3 regions of the Streptomyces sp. NPDC059668 genome follow, and region 2 is predicted to be linked to each of the others. Evidence: riboswitches for the same ligand, from Rfam matches in the RefSeq annotation. Region 2 holds a riboswitch; each other region holds the start of a gene.
The links. Region 2 has a riboswitch for cyclic di-AMP ahead of ACFV2J_RS03120 (C40 family peptidase). Riboswitches for the same ligand answer to the same signal wherever they lie in the genome.

Region 1: it holds a riboswitch for cyclic di-AMP, as region 2 does, so the genes downstream of both, ACFV2J_RS19195 (transglycosylase SLT domain-containing protein) here and ACFV2J_RS03120 (C40 family peptidase) in region 2, are expected to answer to the same signal.
Region 3: it holds a riboswitch for cyclic di-AMP, as region 2 does, so the genes downstream of both, ACFV2J_RS18010 (NlpC/P60 family protein) here and ACFV2J_RS03120 (C40 family peptidase) in region 2, are expected to answer to the same signal.

The regions. Positions count from the first base shown of each region.
Region 1 covers NZ_JBHWEL010000024.1:26,749-37,086, forward strand. The annotation lists gene fahA (fumarylacetoacetase) at 1-763, opposite strand, end outside; gene ACFV2J_RS19180 (ATP-grasp domain-containing protein) at 1,010-2,260, shown strand; gene ACFV2J_RS19185 (NAD(P)-binding domain-containing protein) at 2,289-3,491, shown strand; gene ACFV2J_RS19190 (HAD family hydrolase) at 3,791-4,609, shown strand; gene ACFV2J_RS19195 (transglycosylase SLT domain-containing protein) at 4,748-5,488, opposite strand; cyclic di-AMP (ydaO/yuaA leader) riboswitch at 5,493-5,649, opposite strand; partial or broken gene ACFV2J_RS19200 (CocE/NonD family hydrolase) at 6,289-8,424, opposite strand; gene ACFV2J_RS19205 (polyprenyl synthetase family protein) at 8,748-9,758, shown strand; gene ACFV2J_RS19210 (CHRD domain-containing protein) at 10,079-10,338, shown strand, end outside.
Region 2 covers NZ_JBHWEL010000002.1:143,602-153,511, reverse strand. The annotation lists gene bioD (dethiobiotin synthase) at 1-250, opposite strand, end outside; gene ACFV2J_RS03160 (adenosylmethionine--8-amino-7-oxononanoate transaminase) at 252-1,532, opposite strand; gene bioB (biotin synthase BioB) at 1,525-2,745, opposite strand; gene ACFV2J_RS03150 (8-amino-7-oxononanoate synthase) at 2,909-4,042, shown strand; gene ACFV2J_RS03145 (DUF397 domain-containing protein) at 4,055-4,279, opposite strand; gene ACFV2J_RS03140 (helix-turn-helix domain-containing protein) at 4,292-5,149, opposite strand; gene ACFV2J_RS03135 (ATP-binding protein) at 5,362-5,820, shown strand; gene ACFV2J_RS03130 (LysR family transcriptional regulator) at 5,856-6,767, opposite strand; gene ACFV2J_RS03125 (LysE family translocator) at 6,885-7,604, shown strand; gene ACFV2J_RS03120 (C40 family peptidase) at 7,667-8,140, opposite strand; cyclic di-AMP (ydaO/yuaA leader) riboswitch at 8,144-8,329, opposite strand; gene ACFV2J_RS03115 (hypothetical protein) at 8,676-8,981, opposite strand; gene ACFV2J_RS03110 (ATP-dependent Clp protease proteolytic subunit) at 8,989-9,645, opposite strand.
Region 3 covers NZ_JBHWEL010000022.1:6,979-17,316, forward strand. The annotation lists partial or broken gene pcrA (DNA helicase PcrA) at 1-1,192, opposite strand, end outside; cyclic di-AMP (ydaO/yuaA leader) riboswitch at 1,589-1,761, shown strand; gene ACFV2J_RS18010 (NlpC/P60 family protein) at 1,769-2,923, shown strand; gene ACFV2J_RS18015 (tellurite resistance/C4-dicarboxylate transporter family protein) at 3,109-4,086, shown strand; gene ACFV2J_RS18020 (hypothetical protein) at 4,064-4,417, opposite strand; gene ACFV2J_RS18025 (NlpC/P60 family protein) at 4,823-5,914, shown strand; gene ACFV2J_RS18030 (hypothetical protein) at 6,032-6,664, shown strand; gene ACFV2J_RS18035 (LuxR C-terminal-related transcriptional regulator) at 6,722-7,531, opposite strand; gene ACFV2J_RS18040 (PspC domain-containing protein) at 7,528-8,817, opposite strand; gene ACFV2J_RS18045 (PspC domain-containing protein) at 8,996-10,338, shown strand, end outside.

The DNA of each region.
Region 1 (10,338 bases), on a different contig from region 2:
CCCACGCCGACACCGAGGTGGCGAAGGACTTGCCGAGGAAGGGACCGAGCGGCACGTACTCCCAGGCCTGGATGTCGCGCGCCGACCAGTCGTTGAGCAGGCAGAGGCCGAAGACGTGGTCGCGGAAGTCCGCGAGGGGCACCGGAGTGCCGAGGGGCGAGGGGGCGCCGACCACGAACCCGACCTCCGCCTCGATGTCGAGCCGGACGGACGGACCGAAGACGGGCTCCGCGTCCGTGGGGGCCTTGCGCTGGCCCGACGGACGCACCACCTCCGTACCCGACACCACCACCGTGCCCGCGCGGCCGTGGTAGCCGATCGGCAGGTGCTTCCAGTTGGGCGTGAGGGAGTCCGCGGCGTCGGGGCGGAAGATCTGTCCGACGTTACGGGCGTGGTTCTCGGAGGCGTAGAAGTCGACGTAGTCGGCGACCTCGAACGGGAGGTGCAGGGTCACCTCGGAGAGGGGGTACAGACGGGGCTCCACGGTCTCCCGGTGGGCCGGGACCGTCACCCAGGCGGTCAGCGCGCGACGCACGTCGGACCAGGCCGTACGGCCCGCCGCGAGCAGCGGGTTCAGGGTCGGCCGCGCGAGCAGTTCGGCGTACGGGGAGCCGAGCGCCCGGGCCGTCGCGCCCGCGTCGAGGACGTGGTCGCCGAGCCGGACACCGACGCTCCGTTCGGACGAGCCGGGCCGGGAGAAGACACCGTAGGGGAGGTTGTGCGGGCCGAAGGGATCGCCCTCGGGGACATCGAAGGGGGGCATCGGGTGGTGCCTCGCTTTCGTGGTCGTACGCGCCGTGATCCATGTGTTCCACGCGTTCCGTGTGGTCGCGGCACACGTTACGGGGGAGTGACCGCGCTGGGGCAGTGCCTAAAGAGTTCGCAATGTCCGAATAGCCCTTGTCGGACGGTGCAATTCCGGCTTAGCGTCCCTTGTGGACATGGACGGGGTGGGTCCGGTCCGTAGGGGGGACACGTGGGGGGACCCGTGACCAGGGGTGCCAGTGGTGTGCCGGTGGACGCCGACCGGGACGTTCCGGGGCTGATAGTGAAATTCGGTGACTATCCGCTGCATCACGGCGGAGTGGGCGCCATCCGGAGCCTGGGGCGGCTGGGCATACCGATGTACGCGATCACCGAGGACCGTTACACGCCTGCCGCCGCCTCACGCTATCTGCGCCGTGCCTTCGTCTGGCCGACGACGGGGACGGAGCAGCCGGAGCGCCTGGTCGGGGGGCTGCTGCGGATCGGCCGTCGCATAGGGCGGCCGACGGTGCTCGTCCCGACGGACGAGGAGGCCGCCGTCCTGATAGCGGAACACCAGGAGGAGCTCGCGGAGCGCTTCCTCTTCCCCCGGGTGGACGCCGAACTGCCCCGCCGCCTCGCCAGCAAGCAGGGCCTGCACGAACTGTGCGTGGAGCACGGCATTCCCAGTCCGGCGGCCGTCTTTCCCCAGTCGTACGAGGAGATCGAGCGGTTCGCCGCCTCGGCCCGCTTCCCTCTCGTGGCCAAGAACCGGGAGGCGTTCGTACGCCGCAGCCGGCCCGCGGTCAACGGGACGACGAGGATCGCCACCCGGGAGGGACTGCTGGCACTCGCCCGGGACTGGGGCGGGAACCCGGGGGTGATCCTCCAGGAGTACCTGCCCAGGGAGGAGGCGGAGGACTGGATCGTGCACGCGTACTTCGACGCGGACTCGACGCCGCTCGCGATGTTCACGGGCGTGAAGGTCCGCTCCTGGCCGCCGCACGCGGGCATGACGGCGAACGCGTACGTCGTCGACAATCCGGAACTCGCTGACCTCGCCGCACGTTTCATCAAACAGATCGGCTTCAGCGGCGTCATCGACCTCGACCTGCGCTTCGACCGCCGCGACGGCCAGTACAAGCTTCTCGACTTCAACCCCCGCATGGGCGCGCAGTTCCGGCTCTTCGAGAACGAGTCGGGGATCGACGTCGTCCGGGCCATGCACCTCGACCTGACCGGGCGCACCGTTCCCGAAGGGGAACAGCGGGCCGGTCACCGGTACATCGTGGAGAACATCGACCTGCCGGCCCTGCTCGCCTACCGGCGCAGCGGCTACACCACCCCGCACGCGCCGACGCGCGCGAGCGGTACGGAGCTGGCCTGGCTCGCGGGTGACGACCTGCGGCCGTTCTTCACGATGCTCGCCCGCTTCGTGCGGCCGGGCGCGAGACATCTGTACCAGCTGTGGCGGGCCAACCGCCGTGGCAGCGGTACCAGTACGACCACGAAGTGACGCAAGAACGTCCTGGGGAGGGGACTTCGTGATTCATCCGGTAGCAGTCATCGGTGCGGGCCCGTTCGGTCTGTCCACCGCCGCCCATCTGCGGGCGCGCGGCATCCCGGTGCGTGTCTTCGGCCGGCCCATGGTGAGCTGGCGCGACCACATGCCCGAGGGGATGATCCTCAAATCGACCCCGGCCGCCTCCAGCATCGACGCCCCGCAGCCGGGCCACACACTCCGCGACTACTGCGACGCGGCCGGGATACCGCGGCTCGTCACGGACGAGGACATCATCCCGGTCGAGACGTTCATCGCGTACGGGGAGTGGTTCCAGCAGCGGCTCGTGCCCGAGCTGGAGCAGGTACGGGTCGTCTCCGTCGACCGGCGGGGCGCCGAGGGCTTCGAGCTGAAGCTGGACTCGGGGGAGTCGTTCACGGCACGGGCGGTCGTCGTGGCCACCGGACTGTACGGCCTCGCCCATCTGCCCACCGAGCTCGGTGAGGCGGCGGCGGACGGACCGGCGCCCACCGGCCCCGTCTCGCACAGCTCCCAGCACCACGACCTCACCCGCTTCTCCGGGAAGGAACTGATCGTCGTCGGCGCGGGACAGTCCGCCCTGGAGACGGCCACTCTCGCGGCGGAGGCGGGCGCGCGGGTGCGCGTGGTGTCCCGGGGCCGGGGCAGGGTCGCCTTCGGCGCGCCGCCCTGGGGACAGCCGCGGCTGCGCCCGGAGTCGCCCTTCGGGCGTGCCTGGTCGCTGTGGGCGCTCAGCTACTACCCGCACCCCTACCGCTATCTGCCCGCCGGCACCCGGCACCATCTCGTCCGGCGGGTGCTCGGCCCGCTCGGCGCGTGGTGGCTCCGGGACCGCTTCGAGGGCAAGGTCGAGGTCAGCGAGATCGCCCGGATCGAGCGTGCCTCGGTCTCCGGGAGCGGCCCGGTGCTCTCCGTGCGGACTCTGGGGGGTTCGGCCGAGGAACTGGCCGCCGACCACGTCATCGCCGCGACGGGTTACCGCGTCGACCTCGCCGCGATGGACTTCCTGGGACACGCGCTGCGGACGGAGCTGGCGGTGAGCCGCGGGACCCCGAAGCTCGGAGCCGGATACCGGTCCTCGGTGCCCGGGCTGTACTTCACGGGCTTGCCTGCGGCGGCCTCGTACGGGCCCGTCATGCGGTTCGTGTGCGGGACGGAGTTCGCCTCGCCACGACTGGTCAAGCACCTGGCGGCGGCTCACGGTTGAGATGACGCACGACGGTCGCGGGTGCGGGTGCGGGTGCGGCGGCGGGGCGGTGGCGGGGGGCCGCGGCCCCGCCACCACGCGGAAGTGACCGTCCGTGCCCGGTCCGCAACAGCCCGCTCCGCGGCGGGTGTTGGAGCCGCTGCCGCGACGCTTCCGGGCGTCCGGCGCGACGGATCGGAGTGGGTGTGACGTCTTCCCGCGCGCGCCGCCCGTGCGGTGAACGGTGTTGCTGACGGGATACCGGACGTCGTCCGGTTCACGCCGGGCCGACGAGTCGTCCGATCCGTATTCTTCGGATCATGGCCGCTCCGACTGCATATTCACTCATCGCCACTGACCTGGACGGAACGCTGCTGCGCGGCGACGACACACTCTCCGACCGGACCCGGGTCGCGTTGGCGGGGGCGGTGGAGGCGGGTGCCCGGCACCTGGTCGTGACGGGGCGCCCGGCGCCGCGAGTGCGCCCGCTCCTCGCTGAACTCGGCGGCACGGGACTGGCGGTGTGCGGGCAGGGGGCGCAGCTCTACGACGCGGGCGAGGACCGTCTGCTGTGGTCGGTGACCCTGGACAGGGAACTCGCGGAGACGGCGCTCGGCAAGATCGAGGCGGAGGTCGGGCTGCTCCACGCGGCGGTGGACCAGGACGGCGTGGACGGACTGACACTCATCGAGCCCGGCTACGTGATGCCGCACCCGACGCTTCCCGCCGTACGGGTCGGGTGCCGCGACGACCTCTGGACGGAGCCGATCAGCAAGGTGCTGCTGCGCCACCCGCTGCTGTCCGACGACGAGTTGGCCGCGGCGGCCAGGGGAGTGGTGGGTTCTCTGGCCACCGTCACCATGTCGGGGCCCGGTACGGTCGAACTCCAGCCATGCGGGGTGACCAAGGCGACCGGGCTGGCTCTCGCCGCCGCCCACCTCGGGCTGGCCTGCGAAGCCACCCTCGCCTTCGGTGACATGCCCAACGACATCCCCATGTTCGACTGGGCCGCCCACGGGGTCGCCATGGCCAACGCTCATCCGGAGCTCAAGGCGGTGGCCGACGAGGTGACCCTGTCGAACGAGGACGACGGGATCGCGGTGGTACTGGAGCGGCTGTTCCCGCTCTCCGCTCCGTAGCCCGGTACTTCCGTAGCCCCGGTTCTTCCGGGGCCCGGGTTCTCGCTGACGCGGGTTCCCCGGGGCCCTGGTTCCCCGCCGGCCTTGCTTCCCGGGGCGCCGGAGGTCCGGTCCGGCGCCCCGGTCTCGTGGCGCCCGTCAGTAGGCGCCGTTGACGTTGTCGATCGAGCCGTACTTCGCCGCGGCGTAGTTGCAGGCGGCGGTGATGTTCGCGACCGGGTCGTAGGAGTCCATGGACGTTCCGGGCACGTGGTACGCCTTGAACGTCGGGTCGATGACCTGGAGCAGGCCCTTGGAGGGGATGCCGGCCGCGGCGTTGGAGTCCCAGTTGTTGATGGCCTTGGGGTTTCCGGAGGACTCGCGCATGACATTGCGGTAGATGCCGTTGTACGTGCCCGGGATGCCGTTCTTGGCCATGATGTCCAGCGACTGCTTGATCCAGCCGTCGAGGTCGTTCGTGTACGTCTTCGCGGCGGCGGTGGTCGCGGTGGCGGCCTTGGTCTTGACCTTCGTGGTCTTGGCGACGGCCTCCGTGACCTTTGCCGTCTTTGTGGCGTTCTGGACGGTTTTCGTCCCGACCGTGAGGGTGAGGCCCGGGCGGAGTGCCGACGGGTTGGAACCTATGACCGCGCTGTTGGCCTCGTACAGCTTCTTCCAGCCGCCGCTGGAGGGGTACTTCTGCGCGATCTTGACCAGGGTGTCGCCCGTGACCACCTTGTAGGTGACGAGCTGGACGTCGGAGGCGCCCGTGGCGGCCTGTGCGCAGGTCGCGCCGAGGAGCGGGAGGGCGAGTACCGCCGCGCCCGTGCCTGCGGCGAGGATGCCGCGGACGAGGGTGCTGCGGGTCTTCGGGTGGCAGTGTCTACCTGCTGCGGCCATGACGAGTTCCTCTCCGGCGCCTGCGAGGTGAGCTGTCGGGTTCGGGCGGGAGCTGCCCGGCCGCACGGTGAGTGCGACTTAACCCCTAGCCGTTCCGGACTCCGGATCGGCGACTTACCTGGGTCCCCCGCTCCTGCCGTGCGTGTGGTCGGGTGTGGTTTCCGGTCGGTGGCAGGATTTGGCGGTCCGTCCGGAGTGACGTGAAGGTATGCGAGAGCACATGTCCGGAACAAGCCTTGATGTCTCGGTGTAGATCCTTTTCATCAGGACATAAGGGCAGATGAATTGCCCGATTAATCCGGAATTCTTCGCTCAACTTGGCTTATGCAAACGGGTAGTCATCGGCAGGGATCATCGGGCGGATGACCTTCGCGCGTGACTCAACTCACTCGGCGGGCCAGGAATAAACCGGCAATGGCGGCAAGTCGGGCATATAAGGCGCATATAAAAGGCCGCTGAGTGCCCGCCGGGAGCCGGGCGAGCCTCCCGTGCGGACGGGTCCACGTCGGGGCCGCCTTGGGGGAGCCGGCCCTCGTGGAGCCCGAAGTGGAGCCCACGGGAGCGGTGTTCGGAACGCGCGTGACACCTCGTGCCGGGATGGCGGGCGAACTCCCCTTACGCGCAGATCCTGTTGCTTCTGCCGCCACCTCCTCCCGGGTCACGCCGAGGCGTGCGACCGCCGCCGGGTCGCCCGGGAAGCGGGCGGGCGGCCCTCGTCCGGGGTCGTCAGGAATTCACCCGGAGCCGGTCTCTTCCGCGGCCGGCTCCGCGGGATCGCCGAGGACGTCTGCGGGGCTCCGGCCCACCGTGCGCGGGACCCTCCGCTCCCATGTCCGGTGGAAGACCACCTCGTCGCCGTCCTTGCAGACCAGCTCACTGGAGGTGATGAAGTCGTGGGCGTCGCAGGTGACTTCGGAGCGGACCTCGACCCGTGCGTCCCAGGCCGGTACCGGGCGGTGCAGCCGGACCGACCAGGAGGAGTGGGCGCGGGCGCTGAGGGGGTCGGCCTCCCGGACGGAGTACGTCTCCAGCGCGTCCTCCGTGTGTTCGAGGCCGTCCGGATGGACCAGGGTGCCGCAGGGGCGGGGGACGACTTCGAGGTGCCACTCACTCTTCGCCACGTCGTGAACGACCCGGCGTTCCGGGCGGGGTTCGTCGAGAGTGACCGCGGAGGACACCCCGAGCGGTACGGAGTGCTCCGGCTCCGCGAAGGTGATCGTGAGGCCGGACTCCCTTGTCCGTACCGGGAGTTCGAGGGAGCTGGCCGACGGGTCCAGGGTGAATCCGGCCTCCGAACCCGGTTCGGGCCAGATCCAGGGCCAGTACGCGGAGGAGAGGGAGAGGCGGACACGATGGCCGGGCGGGACGGCATAGCCGATGGCGGCCAGGTCGAAACGTACGTCCTCCGTAGTGCCCGGTTCCCAGGAGATCGCCTGATCGCGACCGTAGCGCGCTGACAGGTTCAGGGCACCCCGGGTGACCAGGGTCGAGGCGCCGTCGGGGGCCACGTCGCACACCCGGGCGATCACCTGGCCCCGGGCCGCGTGGGAGGTCAGACGCAGGCGCACGCTCGGGCTGCCCAGAATCCAGGTCTCTCCCGGTACCTCGAACTCGAAGCAGGCGGATCTCGCGTCCTCCTCCCGCTGGTCCGGCGGCAGGTCCGCGACGCCCCCGGCGGGGCGGAGGCGACCCGCGTCCACGCCGGTGTGCTGGGGGGAGCGCACGAGCACCGGCGCACCCCGGAGCGCGTACACGACGGGGGTGACCAGGGGGGAGGGCCAGGCCGTGTCGCCCACCCAGCGGCCGGGCAGGGAGGCGTAGGCCGTCGCCGGCGGGTGCGCGTCCATGACGTAGGAGCGCAGCAGGGGCTCCGCCATCACCGAGCCGTGCGGGCCGACCGCCGTCCTCATGTCCGGGCCGACCGCCGTCCTCGCGTCCGGGCCGGTCGGCGTTCCCGCGTGCGGGTCGGGTGACGTGCCCGCGTGCGGGTCGGCCGGCGGCCTCGCGTCCGGGTCGGCCGGCGCCGGCGGGCGCGCGCCGTGCGGTCCGAGCCAGTGGTCCCACCAGCGCAGCGTCTCCTGGAGGAAGCCGATCGCCGGGCCAGGTGATCGGTCCTGGTTCGGGTACTGGTGCGACCAGGGGCCGATCAGACCCCGTACGCGGCCCGGCGGGAGGCTCTGGACGAGACGCAGCACCGAGTCGCGGTACGGGTCGTGCCAACCGCCCACCGCGAGGACGGCCGCCTGGATCGCGGAGTGGTCCTCGTGGACGCCGCCGTCACTCCCGTACACGTCATGGCCCGGATGCGACAGCCACGTACGGATGAACGGGTCCACCGTCTCCAGGCGCTTCACCCACAGGTCGCGCCACATCGCCCGGCCGACGTGCGCGGGGTCCGGCGGGCGGGCGACGTGGGCGAGTGCCGCGGCCGCGCGGGCGTGCGCGCCGGTGGCGAGAACGGCACCTCCCGCGTGGTGGACGCCGGAGCGGTCGTCGGCCGAGCAGACCGTGACGACCGCCTTGAGAGGTTCGGGACCGAGGGCCGCGATCCTGAGACAGGTGACGCCTCCCCGGGAGATGCCGAACATGCCGACCCGGCCGGTGCACCAGGGCTGGGCGGCCAGCCAGTGGATCACCTCCACCCCGTCGGCGGGCTCGGTGGCCGCCGCGTCCGCGGGCACCCCCTCCGAGTTGCCGTGGCCGCGGACGTCCACCCGGACGGAGGCGTAGCCGTGGCCCGCGTACCAGGGGTGGCGCTGCGCGTCGCGCGGCGCGGTCGAGTCGCTGAGGCGGTCCGGGAGGTATTCGAGCAGGACGGGGACGGGTTCCTCGGTCAGCGGGCGCCACATGCGTGCGTACAGCCGGGTGCCGTCCGCCAGAGGGATCCAGAGGTCCTCGTGGGTCGTCTCGTAGGGGAAGGCCGTACGGATGTGCATGCTCGTCTCGGTGTCCTCAGCAGTCCTTCGTGCTCGCGCGTGATTCGGTTTATCTGCTGCCATATCAGCCGATCACGAACATACCGTTCGCGATCGGCCGCCGCCCGGTCGTGGGACCGCCTGCCTCCCGGGAGACATCGGACGCCGGGTGAGAGGGAAGTCGGGAGGAAGTCGACAGTGGGGACGGTGGGCGCTCGTGGTGATCGAAACGTGACCGGATACGCTGACTTGAGTGATGGCAGCGACACATCGACAAACCGTGTCATCGACCGAATGATCGACCGAGTTCGCCATGTGATCGTCAGCAGACAGGAGAACCTCTCGTGACCGTCGTCGGGCCGTTCGGGCTGAGCGTGCGGGACCAGGCTCTCGAAGCCGATGTCCAGGCCGGATTGGCGGCTGTCGAGGAGGGCTTGCTCGAAGTCACCAAGAGCGAGGTCCCCTTCATCACGGAAGCCGCGCAGCACCTCCTGCGGGCCGGCGGGAAGCGGTTCCGTCCGCTGCTCGTGATGCTCGCGGCGCAGTTCGGCGACCCCTACGCGCCGGGTGTCGTGCCCTCGGCCGTGGTCGTCGAGCTGACGCATCTCGCCACGCTGTACCACGACGATGTGATGGACGAGGCCGAGGCGCGACGCGGGGTGCCCAGCGCGAACACCCGCTGGGGCAACTCCGTCGCCGTCCTCACCGGTGATTTTCTCTTCGCGCGCGCGTCGCACACCCTGGCGGACCTCGGGCCCGAGGCCGTGCGTGTCCAGGCCGAGGCGTTCGAGCGGCTGGTCACCGGGCAGATCCTGGAGACGGCGGGGCCGCGCGACGGGCGGGACCCGGTCGAGCACTACCTCGATGTGCTGAGCGGCAAGACCGGTTCGCTGGTCGCCGTGGCGTGCCGGTTCGGCGCGATGATGTCGGGGGCGGACGAGACGGTCGTGGACGTGCTGACGCAGTACGGGGAGCGGCTGGGCGTGGCCTTCCAGCTCGCGGACGACGTGCTGGACATCGCGTCGGACTCGCACGAGTCGGGAAAGACGCCCGGGACGGATCTGCGCGAGGGCATCCCCACGCTGCCCGTGCTTCGGTTGCGCGAGCGGGCGGAGCGGCTCGGTCTCGCCGAGGACATCGCGCTGTGCGAGCTGCTGGACTCCGACCTGACGGACGACGACCGGCACGCCGAGGCGCTGGCCCGGCTGCGGGCGCACCCGGCGCTGGAGCAGGCGCGGCGGGACACCGTGCGGTACGCGGAGGAGGCTCGGGCCGCGGTGGCTCCGTTGCCGGAGTGCGACGCGAAGGCCGCGCTGGTGGAGCTCGTGGACGCGGTGGTGCACCGGGCGGGCTGAGGCCTCCCTCCATGCCGGTTGCAGGGCGCCCGTGGCGGCGTCCGCAGCGGCGTACCCAGAGGCGTTGTTCCCGGTGGCGGGCGGACCTCCACCGATGTGGCGTGTGTCACATAGTTGGATTGAGTCCAAGCTCGGAACCGGTCCGTACTGATGCACAGAAGCTGACGCAGGGGGCGTCGGCTGCGGTACGGGGAGAAAACACGATCATGGGATCGAATGCCACGTCCAGTGCATCAAGTGGATCAAGTGGATCAAGTGCATCAAGTGCATCAAGTGCATCGAGTGCATCCAGTACGTCCGCCGCATCCCGTACGAACCTTGTGCTCCGTACGGTTCGTACATTCAGTGCGCATCGCAAGAGTCTGATCCTGACCGGTGTCGCGGTGGCCGCCGCGGCCGGGGTCGCCGCCACCGTCGTCCCGGCGGTCGCCGCCGGCGGAGGGCACCCCGGCGGGACCGTCGGCACGCGGGGCGGAGTCCTCGGAGGCAGCGGCAGCGGCGGCACCGTGCTCGCCACCAGCCTCCGCGGCGCCAACGAGGTGCCCGTGCAGGGCGGCCCCGCGGTCGGGGACAAGGACGC
Region 2 (9,910 bases):
GCCGGGCCCGCCGCGCGGCCGTGGCGGGGGCCAGGGGCTCGGGGTAGCGGCCGAGTTCGAGGGTGGTCACCGTCCCCGCGAGCCGGGCCACCTCGTCGGCGTCGCCGCGCTCGTGCGGACCCACGCCCGTCTGCGCGGGCTTGAGGACGGCCACGGACCGTCCGGCGGCGACGGCGGCGGCGGCGACGGCGGCCGTCGTGACCGTCTTGCCCACCTCCGTGCCCGTCCCCGTGATCACCAGGACCGTCATGTCATCCCTCCCGCGCCGCCGCGCGGACCGCGCGGGCGATCCGTGCCACGTCCTCGTCACCGGTGACGTACGGCGGCATCGTGTAGACGAGGTCGCGGAACGGCCGCAGCCACACTCCCTCGCGCACGGCGGCGGCGGTCGCCGCCGCCATGTCCACCTCGTGGTCGAGCTGGACGACACCGATCGCGCCCAGCACGCGCACGTCCCGGACCCCCGGCATCGAGGAGGCCTCCGCCAGCCCCTCCCGCAGCCCCGCCTCGATCCGCTTGACCTCGGTCTGCCAGTCCTGCCCGAGCAGCAGGTCGATCGAGGCGCAGGCGACCGCGGCGGCCAGCGGATTGCCCATGAAGGTCGGGCCGTGCGCGAGCACCGGGACCTCGCCGCGCGAGATGCCCTCGGCCACCCGGGCCGTGCACAGCGTCGCCGCCATGGTCAGGTACCCGCCGGTCAGCGCCTTGCCCACGCACATCACGTCCGGCGTCACGCCCGCCTGCTGCGCCGCGAAGAGCGTGCCCGTACGGCCGAAGCCGGTGGCGATCTCGTCGAACACCAGCAGCACGTCGTGCGCGTCGCAGGCCTCCCGCAGCACCCGCAGATACGCGGGGGAGTGGAAACGCATCCCGCCCGCGCCCTGCACCACCGGCTCCACGATCACCGCGGCGAGTTCGTCAGCGTGGCGCCCGATCAGCTCGCGCAGGTGCGCGGCGTACGACTCCTCGTATCCGGCCGGCGGGGCGTCCGCGAAGACCTGGCGTTGCAGCACGCCCTGCCACAGCTCGTGCATCCCGCCCTCGGGGTCGCACACCGACATCGGCTGCCAGGTGTCTCCGTGGTAGCCGCCCCGCCAGGTCAGCAGCCGCTGCTTGGCCGGGCGGCCGAGCGAACGCCAGTGCTGGAGACACATCTTGACGGCGACCTCGACCGAGACCGAACCGGAGTCGGCGAGGAAGACGTGCTCCAGACCGTCCGGGGAGATGTCGACCAGACGCTTGGCCAGCCGCACGGCGGGCTCGTGCGTGAGCCCGCCGAACATCACATGGCTCATGCGTTCCAACTGGCCGCGCGCCGCGTCGTTCAGCACCGGGTGGTTGTAGCCGTGGATGGCCGACCACCAGGACGACATGCCGTCGACCAGGTCGCCCGAGCCGTCCGCCATCCGCAGCCGCACCCCGCTCGCCGACTCCACGACGAGCGGTTCCTGCCGGCCCGGCATCGGGCCGTACGGATGCCAGACGTGGCGCCGGTCCAGGTCGAGCAGCTCCCGCAGGGACAGGTCAGGCATTGGGCGCGAGATCCGTTCCGGCACCTCGGCGGCGCACGGCGACCAGGTCCGTACGTGCCTCGGCGGGCACCTCGGCCGGAGCCGACCCGCACACGCCGCCACCCTCGTGCGACCCGCACCCACCGCCACCCTCGTGCGACCCGCACCCACCGCCCTCGTGGGACCCGCAGCCGGCGTCCGCGTGCGCGCCACAGCCCGCGCCCGCCGTCGCCCGGTGCTCCGGCAGCGTCACCTCGCCCGCGCCCTCCACCTCGAACCCGGCGTCCGCGATCATCTCCAGGTCGGCCCGGCCGGCCTGGCCCTCGCTCGTCAGGTAGTCGCCGAGGAAGATCGAGTTGGCCAGGTTGAGGGCGAGCGGCTGCATCGTGCGCAGATGGACCTCACGGCCTCCCGCGATGCGGACCTCGGCGTCCGGGCAGACGAACCGGACCATCGCCAGGATGCGCAGACACCGCTGCGGCGTCAGGTTCCACTCCTTGGCGAGCGGGGTCCCCTCGAAGGGGATCAGGAAGTTCACCGGAACGGAGTCGGGGTCGAGCTCGCGCAGCGCGTAGACGACGTCCACGAGGTCCTCGTCGCTCTCGCCCATGCCCGCGATCAGACCGGAGCAGGCGGACAGACCCGCCGCGTGCGCCTTCTGCACGGTGTCCACCCGGTCGGCATACGTGTGCGTGGTCGTGATGTCCCCGTACGTCCCCTCGGACGTGTTGAGGTTGTGGTTGTAGGCGTCCGCGCCCGCCTCGCGCAGCCGTTCGGCCTGACCGTCGGAGAGCAGGCCGAGGCAGGCGCACACCTCGACGTCCTCGTGCTGGTCCTTGATCGCCTTGATGGTGTCCGAGACCCGGTCCACGTCACGGTCGGTCGGACCGCGGCCGCTGGCCACCAGGCAGACCCGCTTGGCACCCCCGGCCAGCCCCGCCGCCGCGGCCTGCGAGGCCTGGTCGGGCTTGAGCCAGGTGTACTTCAGGATGTCGGCCTTGGAGCCGAGCCGTTGCGAGCAGTACGAGCAGTCCTCCGGGCACAGCCCGGACTTCAGGTTGACCAGGTAGTTGAGCTTCACTCGACGGCCGAACCAGTGCCGCCGGACTTTTCCGGCCGCGGCCACCACGTCGAGCACGTCGTCGTCGGACGTGGCCAGCACGGCCAGCGCCTCGTCACGGGTCGGCAGCTCGCGCCGAAGCCCCTTGTCCACCAGCGTGTTCAGCAGGTCCATGAGATCCGATCCTGACGTATCCGAGCGGGTGCGGCCAAGGAGAGATCGCACAACAGACTCGGTTCGACGTGTGGGTATTGCCACATCCTGGGTGCCGGGCCGTCCCGCTAGGGTCTGTGCACTGCCTACAAAACCACCACCCCCAGGGCCCGGAGGCACCAGCATGGCCGGATCGCCGTTCGCATGGATCGACGAGCAGGCGCACCAGCGCCGACGGGCCGGACTCGTCCGCACCCTGCGCCCGCGCGCCGCCGACTCGGCCCTGCTCGATCTGGCGAGCAACGACTATCTCGGTCTCGCCCGCCACCCCGAGATCACGGCCGCCGCGGCGGACGCCGCGCACCGCTGGGGAGCGGGCGCCACCGGATCGCGGCTCGTGTCCGGCACTACCGGACTTCACGCCGAACTCGAACGCGAGCTCGCCGACTTCTGCGGCTTCGAGGCCGCGCTCGTCTTCTCCTCGGGGTACGCGGCCAACCTCGCCGCGGTCACCGCACTCGCGCCGCACGGCTCGCTCGTCGTCTCGGACGCGGGCAACCACGCCTCGCTCATCGACGGCTGCCGGCTCGCCCGCGGCGCCACCCAGGTCGTCGCGCACGCCGACCCCGACGCCGTGCGCAAGGCGCTCGCGACGCACGAGGGGCCCGCTGTCGTCGTCTCCGACACGGTCTTCTCGGTGGACGGTGACGCGGCACCCCTGGCCGGACTCGCCGACGCCTGCCGCGCGCACGGCGCGGCGCTGCTCGTCGACGACGCGCACGGACTCGGGGTGCTGGGCAGGGGCGGCCGGGGCGCCGCGCACGCCGCGGGGCTCGCCGGCGCCGCGGACGTCGTCGTGACCGTCACCCTCTCCAAGTCGTTCGGCAGCCAGGGCGGCGCCGTCCTCGGGCCCGCACCGGTCATCGACCACCTGGTCAACGCGGCGCGCACCTTCATCTTCGACACCGGTCTGGCACCGGCGGCGGCGGGCGCGGCCCTCGCGGCGCTCAGGCTGCTGCGCCGCGAGCCGGCGCGCGCCGACCGGGCCCGTGCCGTGGCGACGGCGCTGCACACCCGGCTGACCGCCGAGGGACTGGAGGCCGTACGGCCGGACGCGGCCGTGGTCTCGGTGCGCGCGCCGTCCCCCGAGCGGGCCGTGCGGTGGGCGGCGGACTGCCGGGAGGCGGGGCTCGCCGTCGGCTGCTTCCGCCCCCCGTCCGTGCCCGACGGCATCTCCCGGCTGCGGCTGACCGCCCGCGCGGATCTCACCGACGCCCAGATCGAGCAGGCCGTACGGGTGATCTCCCGGAACCGGTGAACGAGGCGGCGGTCAGTGCAGTCCGGCGATGAACCCCTCCCAACTGGCAGGGGTGAACAGCAGGGCGGGGCCCGCCTTGTTCTTGGAGTCGCGCACGGCGACGAGTCCCGCCCAGGGCCCGGGGCCCGGTCGTGCGGTCTCGACGCAGTTGTTCATTCCGGTGCTGCGGCTGCTGCGCAGCCAGCGCACCTCACGTAGGGAAGTACTGAGGGGTACGTACCGAGGCAGTGCGGTCATGGGGGTGCCTCCTTACGCGCCGTCACCTATCCCGGCGATGTAGTCCAACGAATCCTCGGGTGAAAGGGCGTGGGACCGAAGGGTGTTGAAGGCTTCGGTGTAGGCCTGAAGGTCTTCTTTCCGCTCGAGGTAGAGGCTACTCGTCAAGTGGTCGAGAACAACCACGTCCAGATCAGTAGTGTTCGGAAAGGAGAAAATAACGAAAGGCCCGGTCACTCCGGCGTGCGCCCCCGCGGCGAACGGCAATACCTGAAGGCGCACTTGCGGAAGGACGGCGGCTTCCCGGAGCCGGGCCAGCTGCCGTGCCATGACCTCGGGTCCGCCGACCTCGCGGCGCAACACGGCCTCGTCCAGGACCGCGGTCAGCTCCAGCGGCGGATGCGAACGCAGCACGTCCTGCCGGGCGAGGCGCACCTCGACGAGCGCGTCCAGCTTGTCGTCCTCGAGTCCGCCCACGGCCGCCCGCGTCACCGCCCGGGCGTACTCGGGGATCTGGAGCAGCCCCGGCACCACGGACGTCTCCAGCGTGCGCATACCGCTGGCCTGGGACTCCAGACTGATGAAGTCCCGGTAGGCGGGCGGCAGGACGCCCCGGTAGGCGTGCCACCAGTGGTGGCGCCCGTTGCCCTCGGATCCGGCCAGTCCGAGCAGGAGCTCCCGTAACCCGGGCTCCCCGACGCCGTACGCGTCCAGAAGCCGCTCCACGTCGGCCGGTTTCACCCCGCTGATACCCGTCTCGATCCGGCTCACCTTCGACTGGTGCCAGCCGACGAGACGGGCCGCCTCACCGCTGGTGAGGTTCGCACCGGCGCGCAGCGCGCGCAGTTCGGCACCGAGTTTGCGGCGGCGTACCGCGGGACCGTGCTGCATGGCCGTACTCCTTACTCCTTCCGAGCCGCCCAAATACGGTCTGCCGTCGCAGAGTTCACCGCTTCGAGCGACAGATATATGCATATCTCGGTGGATCGCGCCCGTGACCGGCCCAGTGATGGCAGTCTGGCGCGAAGCACCAGTCCGGGACCGTACTCGAACCATCCGCTCCGTGTCGGACTCCGGTCCCGTGGGAAAGGGACGACGTCGTCATGGCAGACCACCAGGAAGCATCCGTCACTCTGCCGAGCGATCCCGCCTCGGTCTCCGCGGCCCGGAATTTCGTCATCGACGTGCTCGCCGAATGGGGCCTGCCGTGCGACGCCGAAGTCGCGGACACCGTACGCCTGATCGTGTCCGAACTAGCCACCAACGCCGTCCAGCACACCTTGGGCCAGTCGCCCACCTTCACGGTGGACGTCCGGCTGGAGCGGGACGAACAGCTGCGCATCGGCGTCACCGACAGCCATCCGCGCTTCCCGAAACGTCTGCCCGCCGCCGTCCAGCAGGACAACGGCCGCGGGATGGTGATCATCCGCTGGCTGACCGCCGAGTGCGGCGGCAGGGTCCTCGTGCGCCCCACCCGGGAGGGCGGCAAGACGGTCTCCATCGAGTTGCCGTGGACGGTGCGGGCCGAGCCGGTGGTGGCCGGTGGTCCGCAAGAGCCCTGAGGAAACGATCATTTGCCGTGCCCCGCCGGGCGCCCCTACCGCGTGGCACGCCCGAACACACCGCGCAGCAGGGCCCGGAAGGCCTCGGCCGCGGGTGCCTGCCGGTCGGTCCGGTGGACGACGGAGATCGTACGGCGCAGATCTCCCGGTTCCAGCAGCCGCAGCCCCACCGGGGTGGCCGCCGTCCTGGCCACCATCTCCGGCACCACCGCGACCCCGAGCCCCGCGCTGACCAGCGCGCACACCAGGGCGTATCCGGGGCTCTCGACCCGTACCGCCGGGGTGGCCCCGACCCGGGCCAGCGCGGCCTCCACGCCCTGCCGCGGCGGATGGTCCGGGGCCATGCTGATCAGCGGCTGGCCGGCGAGTCCGGAGAGCGGCAGCCGGGCCGCACCGTCCGCGAGGACGTGTCCCGGGGCGGTCACGAGCACCAGTTCCTCGACCAGTACCGGCTCCGCACGCACCGACGAGGGGAGGGGCACCGGGTCCGCGGGCTCGTAGGTGTGCGTCAGCGCGAGGTCGACCTCGCCGGCCGCGACCGCCGCGACACCGTCCGGGGGCTCGTAGTTCGCGACCGTGAGTTCCACGTCGGGGTGGGCCCGGCGAAAGGCGCTGAGCACCGGTGGCAGCAGATGGATGCCCGCCGTCTGGAAGGTGCCGAGCCGCAGGGTGCCGCCCGACAGGCCGGTCAGCCGGGCCAGTTCGTGCCGGGCCCGCTCCATCTCGTCGAGCACCCGCCGCGCCCGCGCCACGAGCAGCTCGCCGGCGTCCGTGAGCCGCGTCCCGCGATGGGAGCGGACCAGCAGGAGCGCGCCCGCCTCCCGTTCGAGCTTGGCGAGCTGCTGGGAGAGGGCGGGCGGGCTGTAACCGAGGCGTTCGGCCGCCCGGGTGATGGATCCCGCCTCGGCCACCGCCACCAGGGCCGCCAGCCGTGTCGGGTCGTACATCGGACGGCTCCCGGGTCCGGGGACCCCGCGGCGGGGCCGGGTCCAAAGGATTGCTTAAGACGGACCCAGGATATTCGACATACCTGCTGAAGGCCCGGGCCGGGCAGCCTGGGGGCCATGGACGCACAGCTCATCGCCTTCACCGGAGTGGCCGCGGGGATGGTCGCCATGCCCGGTGCGGACTTCACCGTCGTCGTACGCAACGCCCTCGTCTCGCGCCGGGCCGGGGTGGCGTGCGCGCTCGGGGTCGCGGGCGGGCTGCTCCTGCACACGGCGCTGGCCGTCGCCGGAGTCGCCGCCGTCCTCACGGCCGTGCCCGCGCTGTTCCGGATGCTTCAGCTCCTCGGCGGCGGCTACGTCCTGTACCTCGGGGTACGGACCCTGGGCGGCCTGCGACGGCGAGAGCGGGACCCGGGGCCGGACGGTCGGCCGGACCGGGCCGGAGCGCGGGAGCGGGGGCGCTCGGCGGTGTCCGGCGGGCCGCTGTCCGGTGATCCGATTCCCGGTGATCCGATTCCCGGCGTGCCGCGGGACGGGAGCCGTCCGCTGCGGCAGGGCTTCGTCACCAACGCGCTCAACCCGAAGGCACCGATCACCTTCCTGAGCCTGCTGCCGCAGTTCGTGCCCGCGGGCAGCCCCGCGATGCCCCGCACCCTGGTGCTGGCCCTGATCGTGGTGGCCCTCGCCCTGGTGTGGTTCCCGGCGGTCGCCCTGCTGGTCGACCGGCTCGGCCGATGGCTGCGCGGGCCGCGCGCCGCCCGCGCCGTGGAGGCGTTCACCGGGAGCGCGCTCACGGTGCTGGGCGTGGTGCTCCTCCTGGAGCCCCTGACGGCCTGAGGGACCCCGGGGCTCCTGCCCTGGGGGGCGGCGGCCCGGCGCCGCCGCTCCCCCCGGACAGGTCAGCTGACCCGGCCGTACCAGACGCTCTTCGTCCAGATCTTCTGGAGCTTCACGACTTCCCCGGTCTTCGGGGAGTGCCAGATCTTTCCCTTCCCGGCGTAGATGCCGACGTGGTACACGTTCCGGCCCGAGTGGAAGAACACGAGGTCACCGGCCTTGCGGTGCGAGGCGGAGATGTGGTGGCTCTTGTTGTACTGCCCCGCGGCCGTACGAGGCAGCTTCTTGCCCGCCTTCTTGTACGAGTACAGCGTGAGCCCGGAGCAGTCGAAGCGGCGCGGCCCGGTGGCGCCGTACTTGTACGGGGCCCCCTTCTTGGATGCCGCGACCTGGAGTGCCCTCGTCGCCGGCGTGGCCGCCTCGGCGTCGGACGCGACGCCCGGGACCACCAGGCTGCCGCCCACGGCGGCGATGGTCAGAGCCGAGGCCGTACCGGCCCGGGTCAGCAGCGACGGGACACGATTGAGCGCAGTCATGCGCAACCCTTCGTCAACCGCCTGTGAAGGATGACCTGTCGGATTCGGGCTGGCGAAGTAGCCCGGCCGCTTACGCGGCTTCACCCCAAGGACCGCCCGGATCTCTCCGGCGGCCCGTCTTGCTGGGTCCTCCACTCCTGCCGATGCACATCTGTCGACCGGTCATCCGGGCGGCGGCAGGACTCGGCGTCCGCCCGGACCGCCCCGCCGGTGTGGCGGGGGCTTGTCGTCGGAAGGGATCTTCACGCATGGATGTCGGAAAATCCGAGCGGAACCGATGATTTGTGGGGTTACTCACCACTCACCCGTTCGGGTGGACACTCCTCTGTTCGAGGGGTGTTGGGGACACCGGCAACGCTCTTACCAGCAACGGAGCGTCCCGTTCAGCCCTTTGGCCACGCGTGTTGCGCAACTTCCGGGGCCACCCGAAAGGACGCGCGTCTACGCCGTTGGGGGGTACGCCGACTGGTCCGTTTGAAACCCGGGCCGGTCGCTCGGCGGAACGGAGCGAGCGACGGCCCGGGGTTCGGGGGCGTCAACTGCCGGAGTCGGGCGGCAGGGTGACGCGGGCGGCCCGCCGCTCCCCGTCGAGGACGCGCAGGGCCTGTGCGAGGGTCGGTGCGTGCACCTCGCTCTCGCCCCGCTGGTGCATCAGGGCCAGGGCGTCACGCAGCGCGGTCGCCTTGCCGACGAGTGCCTGGGCGGCGCGCAGCCCGCGATAGGTGTCTCCCGGGTGGGCCGGGTTGATGCGGCCGACCAGGTCGACCACGTCGAGGTAACGGTCAATCAGCTCGGCCTCGGCGTGCGTCAGTGCGGGCAGTGGGGGCAGTTCGGGCACCATCGGCGGATCACCTCGCGTCGGGTGTGGCGTTCCCCGCACCGGGCGTGGTGCGCGAGTTCTTGCGGCTCGGGATGATCCCGTCCACCAGTCCGTACGCCAGCGCGGCCTGCGCGTCCAGAATCGTGTCCCGCTCGATGTCGGCGGCGACTTGTTCGGGATTTTGCCCCGTATGCCGTACGAGCATGTCCTCCAGCAGCTTCCGGGTGCGCGTCAACTCCGCTGCCTGGAGGGCCAGATCGCCGACCTGGCCCTCGATCGGGCCGGGCAGCGAGGGCTGACGGATCGACACCCGGGCTCCCGGCAGGGCGAATCGCTTGCCCGGGGTGCCGCCGGCCAGCAGGACGGCGGCGACCGAAGCGGCCTGCCCCAGGCACACGGTCTCCACGTCGCAGGTGACGAACCGCATCGTGTCGTAGATGGCCGTCATCGCGCTGAACGAGCCGCCGGGGGAGTTGACGTAGAGCGCGATGTCCCGCTCGGGGGCCTGGTGTTCGAGGTGCATGAACTGGGCCGTCACGTCGTTCGCCGACGTGTCGTCGATCGTCGTCCCGAGGAACACGATGCGCTCGTCGAGCAGCTTGGAGTACGGGTCGAGGGTCCGGTGTCCCGCGGTCGTGCGCTCGGTGAACTCGGGCAGGACATGACGGGCGGACGGTTCGTACATGACTGGCGCCTCCTCCGGGCGACTCCCCTGTGAGCCACCTCTGTGAAAAACGTACAGGACGTACAGATCCCGTTCCCAGGGAATCGGCCGACAGCGAAGAACTCCATGTGAGACGGGGGGCCCGGAGAAGGGGAGCGCGCGGAAAGGGGGACAGCAGGGACAGCAGGAGGGGAGCGGGTTGCTCCGAGGGGACGACGCGGGCGCTGCGGGCCGGACGCGGGGGCATCGCCCCGCGGCGGAGGGTGCCGTCGCTCCCGGCCGAGCA
Region 3 (10,338 bases), on a different contig from region 2:
TGTTCGAGCCCGCGCCCGCGTTCGTCCACAGGTTCTTGGGGCGGCGCGACTCGTTGCGCTCGATGACCGCGTTGGCCGCGGTGAGGATCGTCTGGGTGGAGCGGTAGTTCTGCTCCAGGAGGATGGTCGTCGCGTCCGGGTAGTCCTCCTCGAACTGGAGGATGTTGCGGATGGTCGCGCCGCGGAAGGCGTAGATCGACTGGTCGGCGTCACCCACCACGCACAGCTCGGCGGGCCCGAGATCGCCCTCGGCCGGCGGCACGTCCTCGGCGCGGTCCCCGCTCGCCGGTCCCACGAGCTCCCTGACCAGGGCGTACTGCGCGTGGTTCGTGTCCTGGTACTCGTCGACCAGGACGTGGCGGAAGCGGCGGCGGTAGTGCTCGGCCACGTCCGGGAAGGCACGGAGCAGGTTGACCGTCGTCATGATCAGGTCGTCGAAGTCGAGGGCGTTGGCCTCGCGCAGCCGCGACTGGTACATCGCGTAGGCCTGGGCGAGGGTCTTCTCGAAACCGTCGGCCGCCTGGCCCGCGAAGTCCTCCTCGTCGATCAGCTCGTTCTTCAGGTTGGAGATCTTCGCGGTGAACGACTTCGGCGGGAAGCGCTTCGGGTCGAGGTCGAGGTCGCGGCAGACCAGGGCCATCAGGCGCTTGCTGTCGGCGGCGTCGTAGATCGAGAACGAGGACGTGAAGCCGAGGCGCTTCGACTCGCGGCGCAGGATGCGCACGCACGCGCTGTGGAAGGTCATCACCCACATCGCGTTGGCGCGCGGGCCGACGAGCTGCTCGACGCGCTCCTTCATCTCGCCCGCGGCCTTGTTCGTGAAGGTGATCGCGAGGATCTGGCCGGGGTGGACATGGCGCTCGCCCAGCAGGTGCGCGATCCGGTGTGTGAGCACCCGGGTCTTGCCGGAGCCGGCGCCGGCCACGATGAGCAGCGGGGAGCCGGAGTGCACCACGGCCGCGCGCTGGTTCTCGTTCAGCCCGTCCAGCAGGGCCGCCGGGTCCACGGCGGGCCGGTGGGCGCCGTCGCGGTAGTACGCGTCGCGGTCCGGGGGCACGTCGAAGCGGCCGCCGAACAGGTCGTCCGGAAGCGGCTCCGCCGCCTCGTCCTCGGGCGGCGGCGGGGGCTCTTCCTCATGGGCCCCGGAAGGCTTGAGGTCCGCCAGGAAGCTGTCATCAAAGAGGCTGCTCATCGCTCTCCGAGTCTAGGCGGCCGCACTGACAACCCGCCGCCACCCCGAGAACTGGGCCGGATTTCCCACGGAGTCCGGCCCGGGACCGCGCGGAAACCGCGCCCTCCTCCCGCACCGACGCGCCCCCCTCCGAGGCCGTCCCCCACCGACGCCGCCCCCGCCCTCCGGGACCGACCCCCAGCGACGCGCCCTCACCCTCGGGGACCGCCCGACCCCCACCCACGCGCGCTCACCTTCCGGGACCGTCCCGCTACGGGCGGCCACTCCGGAGGCCCCGGCGGTCCAGGTCACGAAAATGTATCGGGCATATCGCACATCAAACTTCACAGAACACTTACGCGTTGGCTAGCGTGCCGGGCAGACCGCTCGACACCGACCGGCGAACGTCGCCGGGCCGAGCGGCCTCCGCCGAGTCCGGCGCGCCCGCGCGGCCACCGGAGCCGGGGACCCAACCGACTTTGGGGTGAATCGGTCCAACCGCCTCTGGGGCGAGGACCGTAGGGCAAACCTTCCGGAAGCACCCGCCCGAACCCGACAGCTAACCCGGTAGGCGGATGACGGAAGGAGTCGCCTCTCTTGGCGTCGCACCGCAAGTGGAGTCCTCCGGGCACCCGCCGGACGGGCATACGGACCCCGGCCCTCGCCACGGCCGCCCTGACCTCCGTGGCCCTGCTCTCGCAGACGGCCAATGCCGCACCCCCGGCCGAGCCCCGGCCGACCCTCGAAGAGGTCGAGAAGAAGGTCGACGACCTCTACCACCAGGCCGAGACCGCCACCGAGAAGTACAACGCGACCAGGGAGAGGACCGCCCAGCAGCGCAAGCGCGTCGACTCCCTCCTCGACGACGTGGCCCGGCGCACCGAGAAGCTCAACACCGCGCGCGAGGAGCTGGGTTCGTTCGCCGCGGCCCAGTACCGCACCGGGGCGTCCGCGCCCGGCAGCGCGAGCCTGCTGCTGGCCGACAACCCGCAGGACTACTTCGACCAGACCCAGTTGATGAACCGTCTGACCAGCCGCCAGAAGGCGGCCGTCGACGACTACGTCACCGAGCGGTCCGCCACCTCGAAGAAGCGCGAGGAGGCCTCCCGGAGCCTGCGGACGCTCACCACGTCGCAGGACGCGCTCAAGACCTCCAAGGCCGACGTCCAGGGCAAGCTCGCCGCGGCGCGCGACCTGCTCTCGAAGCTGACCGCCGACGAGAAGGCGCGGCTCGCCGCGATCGCGAAGAAGAAGCGGGAGGCGGCCGACCGCAAGGCGGCCGAGCTGGCCGCCGAGCGGGCCGCGGCGGAGCGGAAGGCCCGGGACACGGCCCGGCAGCCGGGCACACCGTCCGGCACCACCGGGACGGGGACCTCCGGGACCCCGGCCGGCGACTCCTCGTACGCCGCCAAGGCCGCCAAGGCCATCGCCTTCGCCCGCGCCCAGATCGGCAAGCCGTACGTGTGGGGCGCGACCGGACCCGGCTCGTACGACTGCTCCGGTCTCACCCAGGCCGTCTGGAAGGCCGCCGGCGTCACCCTCCCGAGGACCACCTACGACCAGGTGAACGTGGGCACCACGGTCTCCCTCTCCGCCGTCGAGCCCGGAGACCTCGTCTTCTTCTACGACGACATCAGCCACGTGGGCCTCTACATCGGCAACGGGATGATGATCCACGCCCCCAAGCCGGGTGCGTACGTCCGTGAGGAGTCGATCTTCTACGCCATCCACAGTGTGGTGCGCCCGGCCTGAGCGCCGCCGCGGGGCACGCGCGCGTGTGGCCCCCCGGGCTCCCCGCGCGCGTGCCCGCGTCCTCCGCGCCGCCCGCCGGCGCACCCCCGTGCCGCCCTGTCCGCGCCCGCCCGCCCCGCCGCGCATTCGTGAAGGACGCGCGCGCCCCACGGGCAACCCGGCAGAAGATCCCTAGCATCGGGGCCATGCCAGCCACCTCGCCGCCCCGCAGCCCGTGGGTCCGACTCCGCACCTGGTGGGCGGAGAGCCCGCCCGCCGCCGCGGCCGCCGTCCTGGCCACCGGCATCCTCTCCGTCGGGCTGCACGAGACCGGCGCCGAGGTCCTGTCCCTGATCGCACTGGTCCTGGCGGCCGTCACCTGGCTCGGGTTCGCCGTCGACTTCACCGTGCGCCTGCTGCGGGAGCGGGACCGGTGGCTGGAGGAGGCCGGCACGCCGAGCGCGCTCACCGGGGTCGCCGCGACCGCCGTGCTCGGCACCCGGCTGACCGACCTGGGATGGCTCGGGGCCGCGGAGGTGCTGCTCGCGCTCGCCGCCGTGCTGTGGCCGGGGCTCCTCTGCCTCCTCGTCAGAGGACTGCGGCTCCGGATGCCCGGAAGCGTGTTCCTGGGGTGCGTGGCCACGCAGGCCCTCGCGGTGCTCGCCGCGTCGCTCGCCGGGGCCGCGCGCGTGGACTGGCTCGCGTACGCGGCGCTGGTCCTGTTCTGGCTGGGGTTCCTGGTGCTCTACGTGGTGGCGCTGACGTGCTTCGACTTCCGGGAGACGGCCACCGGCGGCGGCGACCACTGGATCGCGGGCGGCGCGCTCGCGATCTCGGCGCTGGCCGCGTCGAAGCTGGTCCTCGCCTACCAGGCGGACACCTCTCTGTGGAACTACGACGACAACGGCGTGATGCGCTGGATGACCCAGGCGCTGATCATGGTGACGCTCGCCTGGTACGCCGTGCTGGCCGTCGCGGAACTGCTGTTTCGGCGTCCGCGGTACGACGTGCGGCGGTGGGCGACCGTGTTCCCGATGGCCATGACGGCGGCGGCGGCCCTGTCGGTCGCGGACGCCGTCGGTTTCGCGTGGCTGAGGGGGGTCGGGCAGGTACTGCTGTGGATCTCGGTGGCGGCCTGGCTGCTGGTGGCGGCCGGAACCGTCAGGTCCACAGCACCGCGATGAAGATGTTCGCGGTCGTCAGCAGCCCGACCAGCCCGAACAGGCCCTTGTCGACCTTCTCGTCGTCCCGCTTCACGTAGACCAGCCCGAGGATCACGATCAGCAGGGCCAGCTTCACGCCGATCTTGACGGTGTTGACCGCGTGGTCGTCGGCCTGGTTGAGACCGACCAGGACGACACCCGTGACCAGCATGGTCAGCGCGCCGTGCAGCATGGCCGGGACGAACCGGGCGGTGCCCCGGCCCATCGCCTTCATCTGGGTGAGGAAGCCGCCGAGCAGGGAGGCGATGCCGATGATGTGCAGGCCCACGAAGAGATGGATGAGTACGTCCATGGGGCCGGAGCCTAATCGGCGGTGTGTGTCCCTCTTCGCACCGGCCCACCCCCTGGCGGCCCGTAGCACCTGAGAACCCTGGATCGTCCCGGAACCGTCCCATCGGTCATCACCCTGTGTGAAGTCGCCGGGGGCACACCGGAATCACGGTCACATACGGTCACCGGGCGATCCACTTCCGCCAGTTCCGCACATGGTGTTACCGCGCCCTCACCCTCAGGTTTAGCGTCCTCCACCAGGTGCCCGGCTCCCCACCGCCGCCCGGGCCAGGGGCGGCAGTCGGACACCACCGCCGAGAAAGGTCCGGCGGCGACTCGCTCCCCCTGTGTGGGCCGCCGCCGGACGCGTCACCGATGACCGCGCACTCCCCGGCGGTCACGTCCCCCGGGAAGGATGTGGGCCCTCGTGGCAGCGCACCGCAAGCCCAGACAGCGCTCACTCGGCGGCCATACGGTCCGCACGGCCGCGACCATCGCCCTCGCCGGCGCGGCGACGACGGCCGGATTCGAGGGCACCGGGCACGCGGAGCCGCAACTGTCCCCGGCGCAGGTGAAGGCCAGGGTCGACACGTTGTACCAAGAGGCCGAGGTCGCCACGGAGAAGTACGACGGGGCGAAGGAGAAGGCCGACCAGGCGTCACGGCGGCTGCACGACCTGCGCGACGAGACGGCGCGCAAGGAGGACCGGCTCAACGCGGCACGGGACGCGCTGGGTTCGATCGCCGCGGCGCAGTACCGCAGCGGGGGCCTCGACCCCGCTCTGCAGCTCGCGCTCTCCGACCGGCCCGACCAGTACCTGGACGGGGCCGCGTTCGCCGAGCGGGTCGGTGACCGGCAGGCGGGGGCGGTGGCCCGGGTCCGCAAACAGCTGCGGGAGATCGAGCAGCTGCGCGGGGCCGCCCACATCGAGCTCGCGTCGCTCACCGCGCGGCAGGCGGAGCTGAAGCGGGCCAAGAAGACGATCACCGGAAAGCTGGACTCCGCGCGACAGCTGCTGTCGCGGCTCACCGACGAGCAGCGGGCACGGCTCGGGGACCCCGGGGCGGCCGGCGGTGCCGCGGGCACGGCACGGCACGCCTCGCGTTCCGCCGCGCGGGACCTGGGCCCGGCACCCTCGTCGCCCTCGGCCGGTTCGGTCGCGGCCCCCAACTCTCGCGCGGCCGCCGCCGTCTCGTACGCCTACGGGAAGCTCGGCAGCCCCTACGTCTGGGGCGCCACCGGGCCCGACGCCTTCGACTGCTCGGGCCTGGCCCAGGCCGCGTACCGCTCGGCGGGCGTCCAGCTGCCGCGCACGACGTACGCCCAGATCAACGCGGGCCGACGGGTCTCGCGCTCCGAACTCCGCCCCGGCGACCTGGTGTTCTTCTACTCGGGCATCAGCCATGTGGGGATCTACGTGGGCAACGGGATGATGATCCACGCCCCGAACCCCACCGCGCCGGTGCGTCTCGCGCCGGTCGACGAGATGCCGTTCGCGGGAGCCACCCGGGTGGCCTGAGCGCACAGGTCCACCCGGGTGGCGCGAAGACACCGGGGCGGATCGGCGTGGTGGGGGCGCGGGGGTGGATCGCGGTAGCGTCGACGCGGACTCCGTTCCGTCGTCCGAGAGGTCCTGATGCCCGGCTTCCTGCTGCCGCCGCCTCCGCCGCCCGCGCACATCCGCTCCTGGCCGGACCGGGCGGCCCTGCTGGCCGACCGGGGCCGGGTGCTGGAGGAACTGCGCGGACGGAGCCTCGGGGTGCACCGGGTGCTGCTGCTCTGGCTGCTGGCGCTCGCGGCGATCGTCGGCTGGGCCCTGCTGGTGCTGCCGCTCCAGCAGATCGAGCAGCGCGATCCCACCGGTGTCGTCCTCGGCCCGCTGTTCGCCCTGCTGGGTCTTGCCGCGCTCGCCCCGACGCTCCTCGCTCTCGCCCTGTCCGTGCGCAGCGACCGGCGTATGCACGAACTGCTGAAGGCCTGGACCGAGTTGGACCGCCATCCCGCGACCGACTCCCGGCTCCGCTCCCCCGGGCTGAGCCTCTTCTGGCTGCTCTCCTCACTCGGTGTCTGCGCGATCGGCGTCTGGACGTCCTACGCCGCGGCGGCGCCGGCCGGGTCCGGCCCCGGTCTGTACAGCGATGTCGTCCAGGGCGTCGGAATCGGCCTGATCCTGTGGACGACCGGTCTCATCGGGATCGCCAAGGCCGTACGCCACTACCGCTGGGCGCTGCGCATCCCGGGCCCGGCGCGCACCGCGGAACACCGGTAGGCGCCCGCCGCGGAACACCGGGACGTCCGGCGTCCGCGCGGACCGGCGGACCGTGTGTCACACCAGGCGTCGTGCCGTCGCCCAGCGCGTCAGCTCGTGCCGGTTGGAGAGCTGGAGCTTCCTGAGGACCGCCGAGACATGGGACTCGACCGTCTTGACGGAGATGAACAGCTGCTTGGCGATCTCCTTGTACGCGTAGCCGCGGGCGATGAGGCGCAGGACCTCGCGCTCGCGCTGGGTGAGACGGTCGAGGTCCTCGTCGACCGGCGGGGCGTCGGTGGAGGCGAAGGCGTCCAGGACGAACCCGGCCAGGCGGGGCGAGAAGACGGCGTCACCCTCCTGGACACGGAAGATGGAGTCCACCAGGTCGGTCCCGGTGATCGTCTTGGTGACGTAGCCCCGGGCACCGCCGCGGATCACGCCGATGACGTCCTCCGCCGCGTCCGACACGGACAGCGCGAGGAAACGGACCGGCTGCTCGGCGTCGCTCATCAACGGGGCGCAGCGGCGCAGCACTTCGACACCGCCGCCGCCCGGCAGATGGACGTCGAGGAGCACGACCTCGGGCCGGGCGGCCGTGATGACCGTGACCGCCTGGTCGACGTCCGCGGCCTCGCCGACCACCTGGACGCCGGTCCGCTCGGTCTGTCCGATCTCGGCCTGCACCCCCGTACGGAACATGCGGTGGTCGTCGACGAGGACGACCCGCACATGACGTCCGCCCGGCGCTCCGGACGGCTCGGCGGCGGCCGGTCCGCTCGCCTCCGGGGAGCCGGTGACCGCCCCCGCTCCGGTCGCGGTGTCGCTCGGCTCGTCGGGGCCGGTGTGCCCGGGCAATCCGGCCGTCGGCCCGTTCGCGTCGCTCATGACGTCTTCTCCGCCCTCTCCATCTCCAGCTCGACCTCCGTGCCGCCGTCCGGCACCGCGCGCAGTCGCGCCGTGCCGCCGTTGCGCTCCATGCGGCCGATGATCGATTCTCTGACGCCCATGCGGTCGGCGGGTATCGCGTCGAGGTCGAAGCCGGGGCCGCGGTCGCGGACGGACACGAAGACCGTCCTTCCCTCGACTTCGGCGTAGACCTGTACGGCGCCGCCCTCGCCACCGTACTTGGCGGCGTTCACCATGGCTTCCCGCGCGGCCTGCATCTGTGCGCTCAGGCCCTCGTCGAGCGGGCAGTCCCCGACCACGACGACCTCGATGGGGACGCCGTGCTTGTCCTCGACCTCGGCGGCGTCGCGGCGGACCGCCTCGGCGAGGGTGGTGGGCTCGTCGGCCTCGTCCTTGCCGGTGCCCTCCGGCTTGTAGAGCCAGGCGCGCAGGTCGCGCTCCTGGGCCCGGGCGAGCCGGCGCACCTCGTTCGCATTCTCCGCGTTGCGCTGGATCAGGGTCAGGGTGTGCAGCACCGAGTCGTGGACATGGGCGGCCACTTCGGCCCGCTCCTGGGCCCGGATGCGCATCAGGCGCTCCTCGGAGAGGTCCTGCGTCATGCGGACGAGATAGGGGCCGGCGAGGAGCGCCGTGCCGACGAGGACGGCGAGCGCCGCCTGGAGGACGGAGCCGAGGTGGGCCGCGGAGCCCTGGAGGACGAATATCCCGGTGACGCCCGCGGTGACGAGCAGGACACCGGCCGCGGACCGCAGCAGCGTGAGCGTCCGGCGGCGGCGGCCGACCTCCACCCACCGGGCCCGCCGCGCGTTGTCCGCCTGGCGCCAGACCAGGGCGACGCCCGCGCCGACGAGGACGGTGGGCCAGAGGTACGCCTTGGCTCCGCCGCCGAGGTTCACGTTGCCGACGAAGACCATGGCCACGACGACCATGAGGAGCAGGGCGACCATCTGGCCGCGGTCCGGCTTGCGGGCGACGAGTCTGCGGCGGCCGTCGGGGGCGGTCTCGGTGGTGAAGGCAGGCGCGCGCTCGGAGTCGACCCCGCCGACACCGAGCGGTACGAAGAACCAGAAGGCGGCGTAGAGCAGCGCGCCGAGGCCGTCCGCCATGAACAGGCCGACGAAGACCAGCCGCACCCAGATGACGGGCAGCCCGAGATGCCCGGCGAGCCCCCGCGCCACACCGCCGAGCCAGCGTCCGTCACTGCTGCGGTAGAGCTTGCGCGGGGGCCGCGGGTCGTCGAGAGGCACTGCTGCGGCTTCCGGCATGCCAACGATGTTCACACGGCCGGGCGGCCGGAGCATCAGGGTCGACCCCCGAGACTCCCCTGATCTTCGACGAGCCGGTGCTCGAAGGGCTCCGCGCGGACCCGTCAGGGCCGATATCAGGGTTCGGCCAGGGTCGTCCCGACTCCCGTCGCGCCTTCCCGCCCGTCACCATGGACACATGACAGATCAGCAGCGCGCGGCAGCGGAGCCGCCCCGTGGCTCAGGCGCCCCGCCGCCGGGCACCGCCACGGGTGACGGGCCGCGCGCGCACGACGACGTGGTGGCGCCCGAGGCCCCGCACAGGTTCCGGCGCGACCGGCGGCACAGGATGCTGGGCGGGGTGTGCGCGGGCCTCGGGCGGCAGTGCGACATGGACCCGGTGATCTTCCGGATCGTGCTCGCGGTGCTCTCCGCGACGGGCGGCATCGGTCTCATCCTGTACGGCTTCTTCTGGCTGTTCGTCCCGTACGACGACGAGGACGAGAACGAGGTGCGCAAGCTCCTCACCGGCCGGGTGGACGGCCAGGCGCTGACGGCCGTGCTCTTCGCCCTCGTGGGCTGCGGGGTCTTCCTCTCCATGCTCAACAACGGCGGGGTGCTCACCTTCGCCGTGGTCCTCACCCTGCTCCTCGCGGGCGCGGGGTACTGGTCGCAGCAGCGCGGCGCGCCCGACCCGGACCCGCTCGCCGCCCAGGCCGTGGCCGACGCCCCGCCCGAGGCACAGGCTCCGCCGGTGCCCGCCTCCTACCCCTCCTGGTGGCGCGACCCGATCGTCAAGGACGGTTCGCACGTCGGCGGCACCGGCTATCTCTGGGGCCCGCGGGACGCCCGGGACCGGGACGTCGCGGCGGCGGTGGCCATCGCCCGCGGCATCCCCCGCCCGGACCTGCGCGCGTCGCGGGAGCCGCGGCCGCGCGGGCCGCGCTGGATCGGCGGCTGGGTGTTCCTGTTGGCGCTCGTCGCGGGCGGCCTCGGCTCGGGCCTGACGTGGCACGACCGGCCGCTCGGTCCGAGCCTGCAGATCGGTCTGTCCTGCGCGCTCGTCGTCTTCGGCCTGGGTATCGCGCTCAGCGCGTTCGTCGGGCGTACGGGCGCGGGCTCGCTCTTCCTGGCCGTGCTCACGGCGGCTCTGCTGGCCGGCTCGGTGGCCCTGCCGAAGGACATCAGCACGCACTGGAAGCGGACGGAGTGGACACCGGCCGCCGTCGCGGACGTACGGAAGAACTACGAACTCGGCACGGGCGTGGGCACCCTCGACCTGAGCCGGCTCGACCTGGCCGAGGGACGGACGGTGACGGCGCGCGCGGAGGTGGGCGCGGGGCGGCTCGAAGTGGTGGTCCCGAAGGACGCGATCGTACGGCTGAACATCGACGTGGGGCTCGGGGACATCCAGTTGCCCGGCGACGGCAAGAAGGACGTGGACGTGGAGCCCGGCAAGGTCAAGCAGGTGACGCTGGCCCCGGCGGCGGGCACGCGGCACGGCGGAATCCTCGACCTCGACCTGCACGTCGGTGTCGGCCA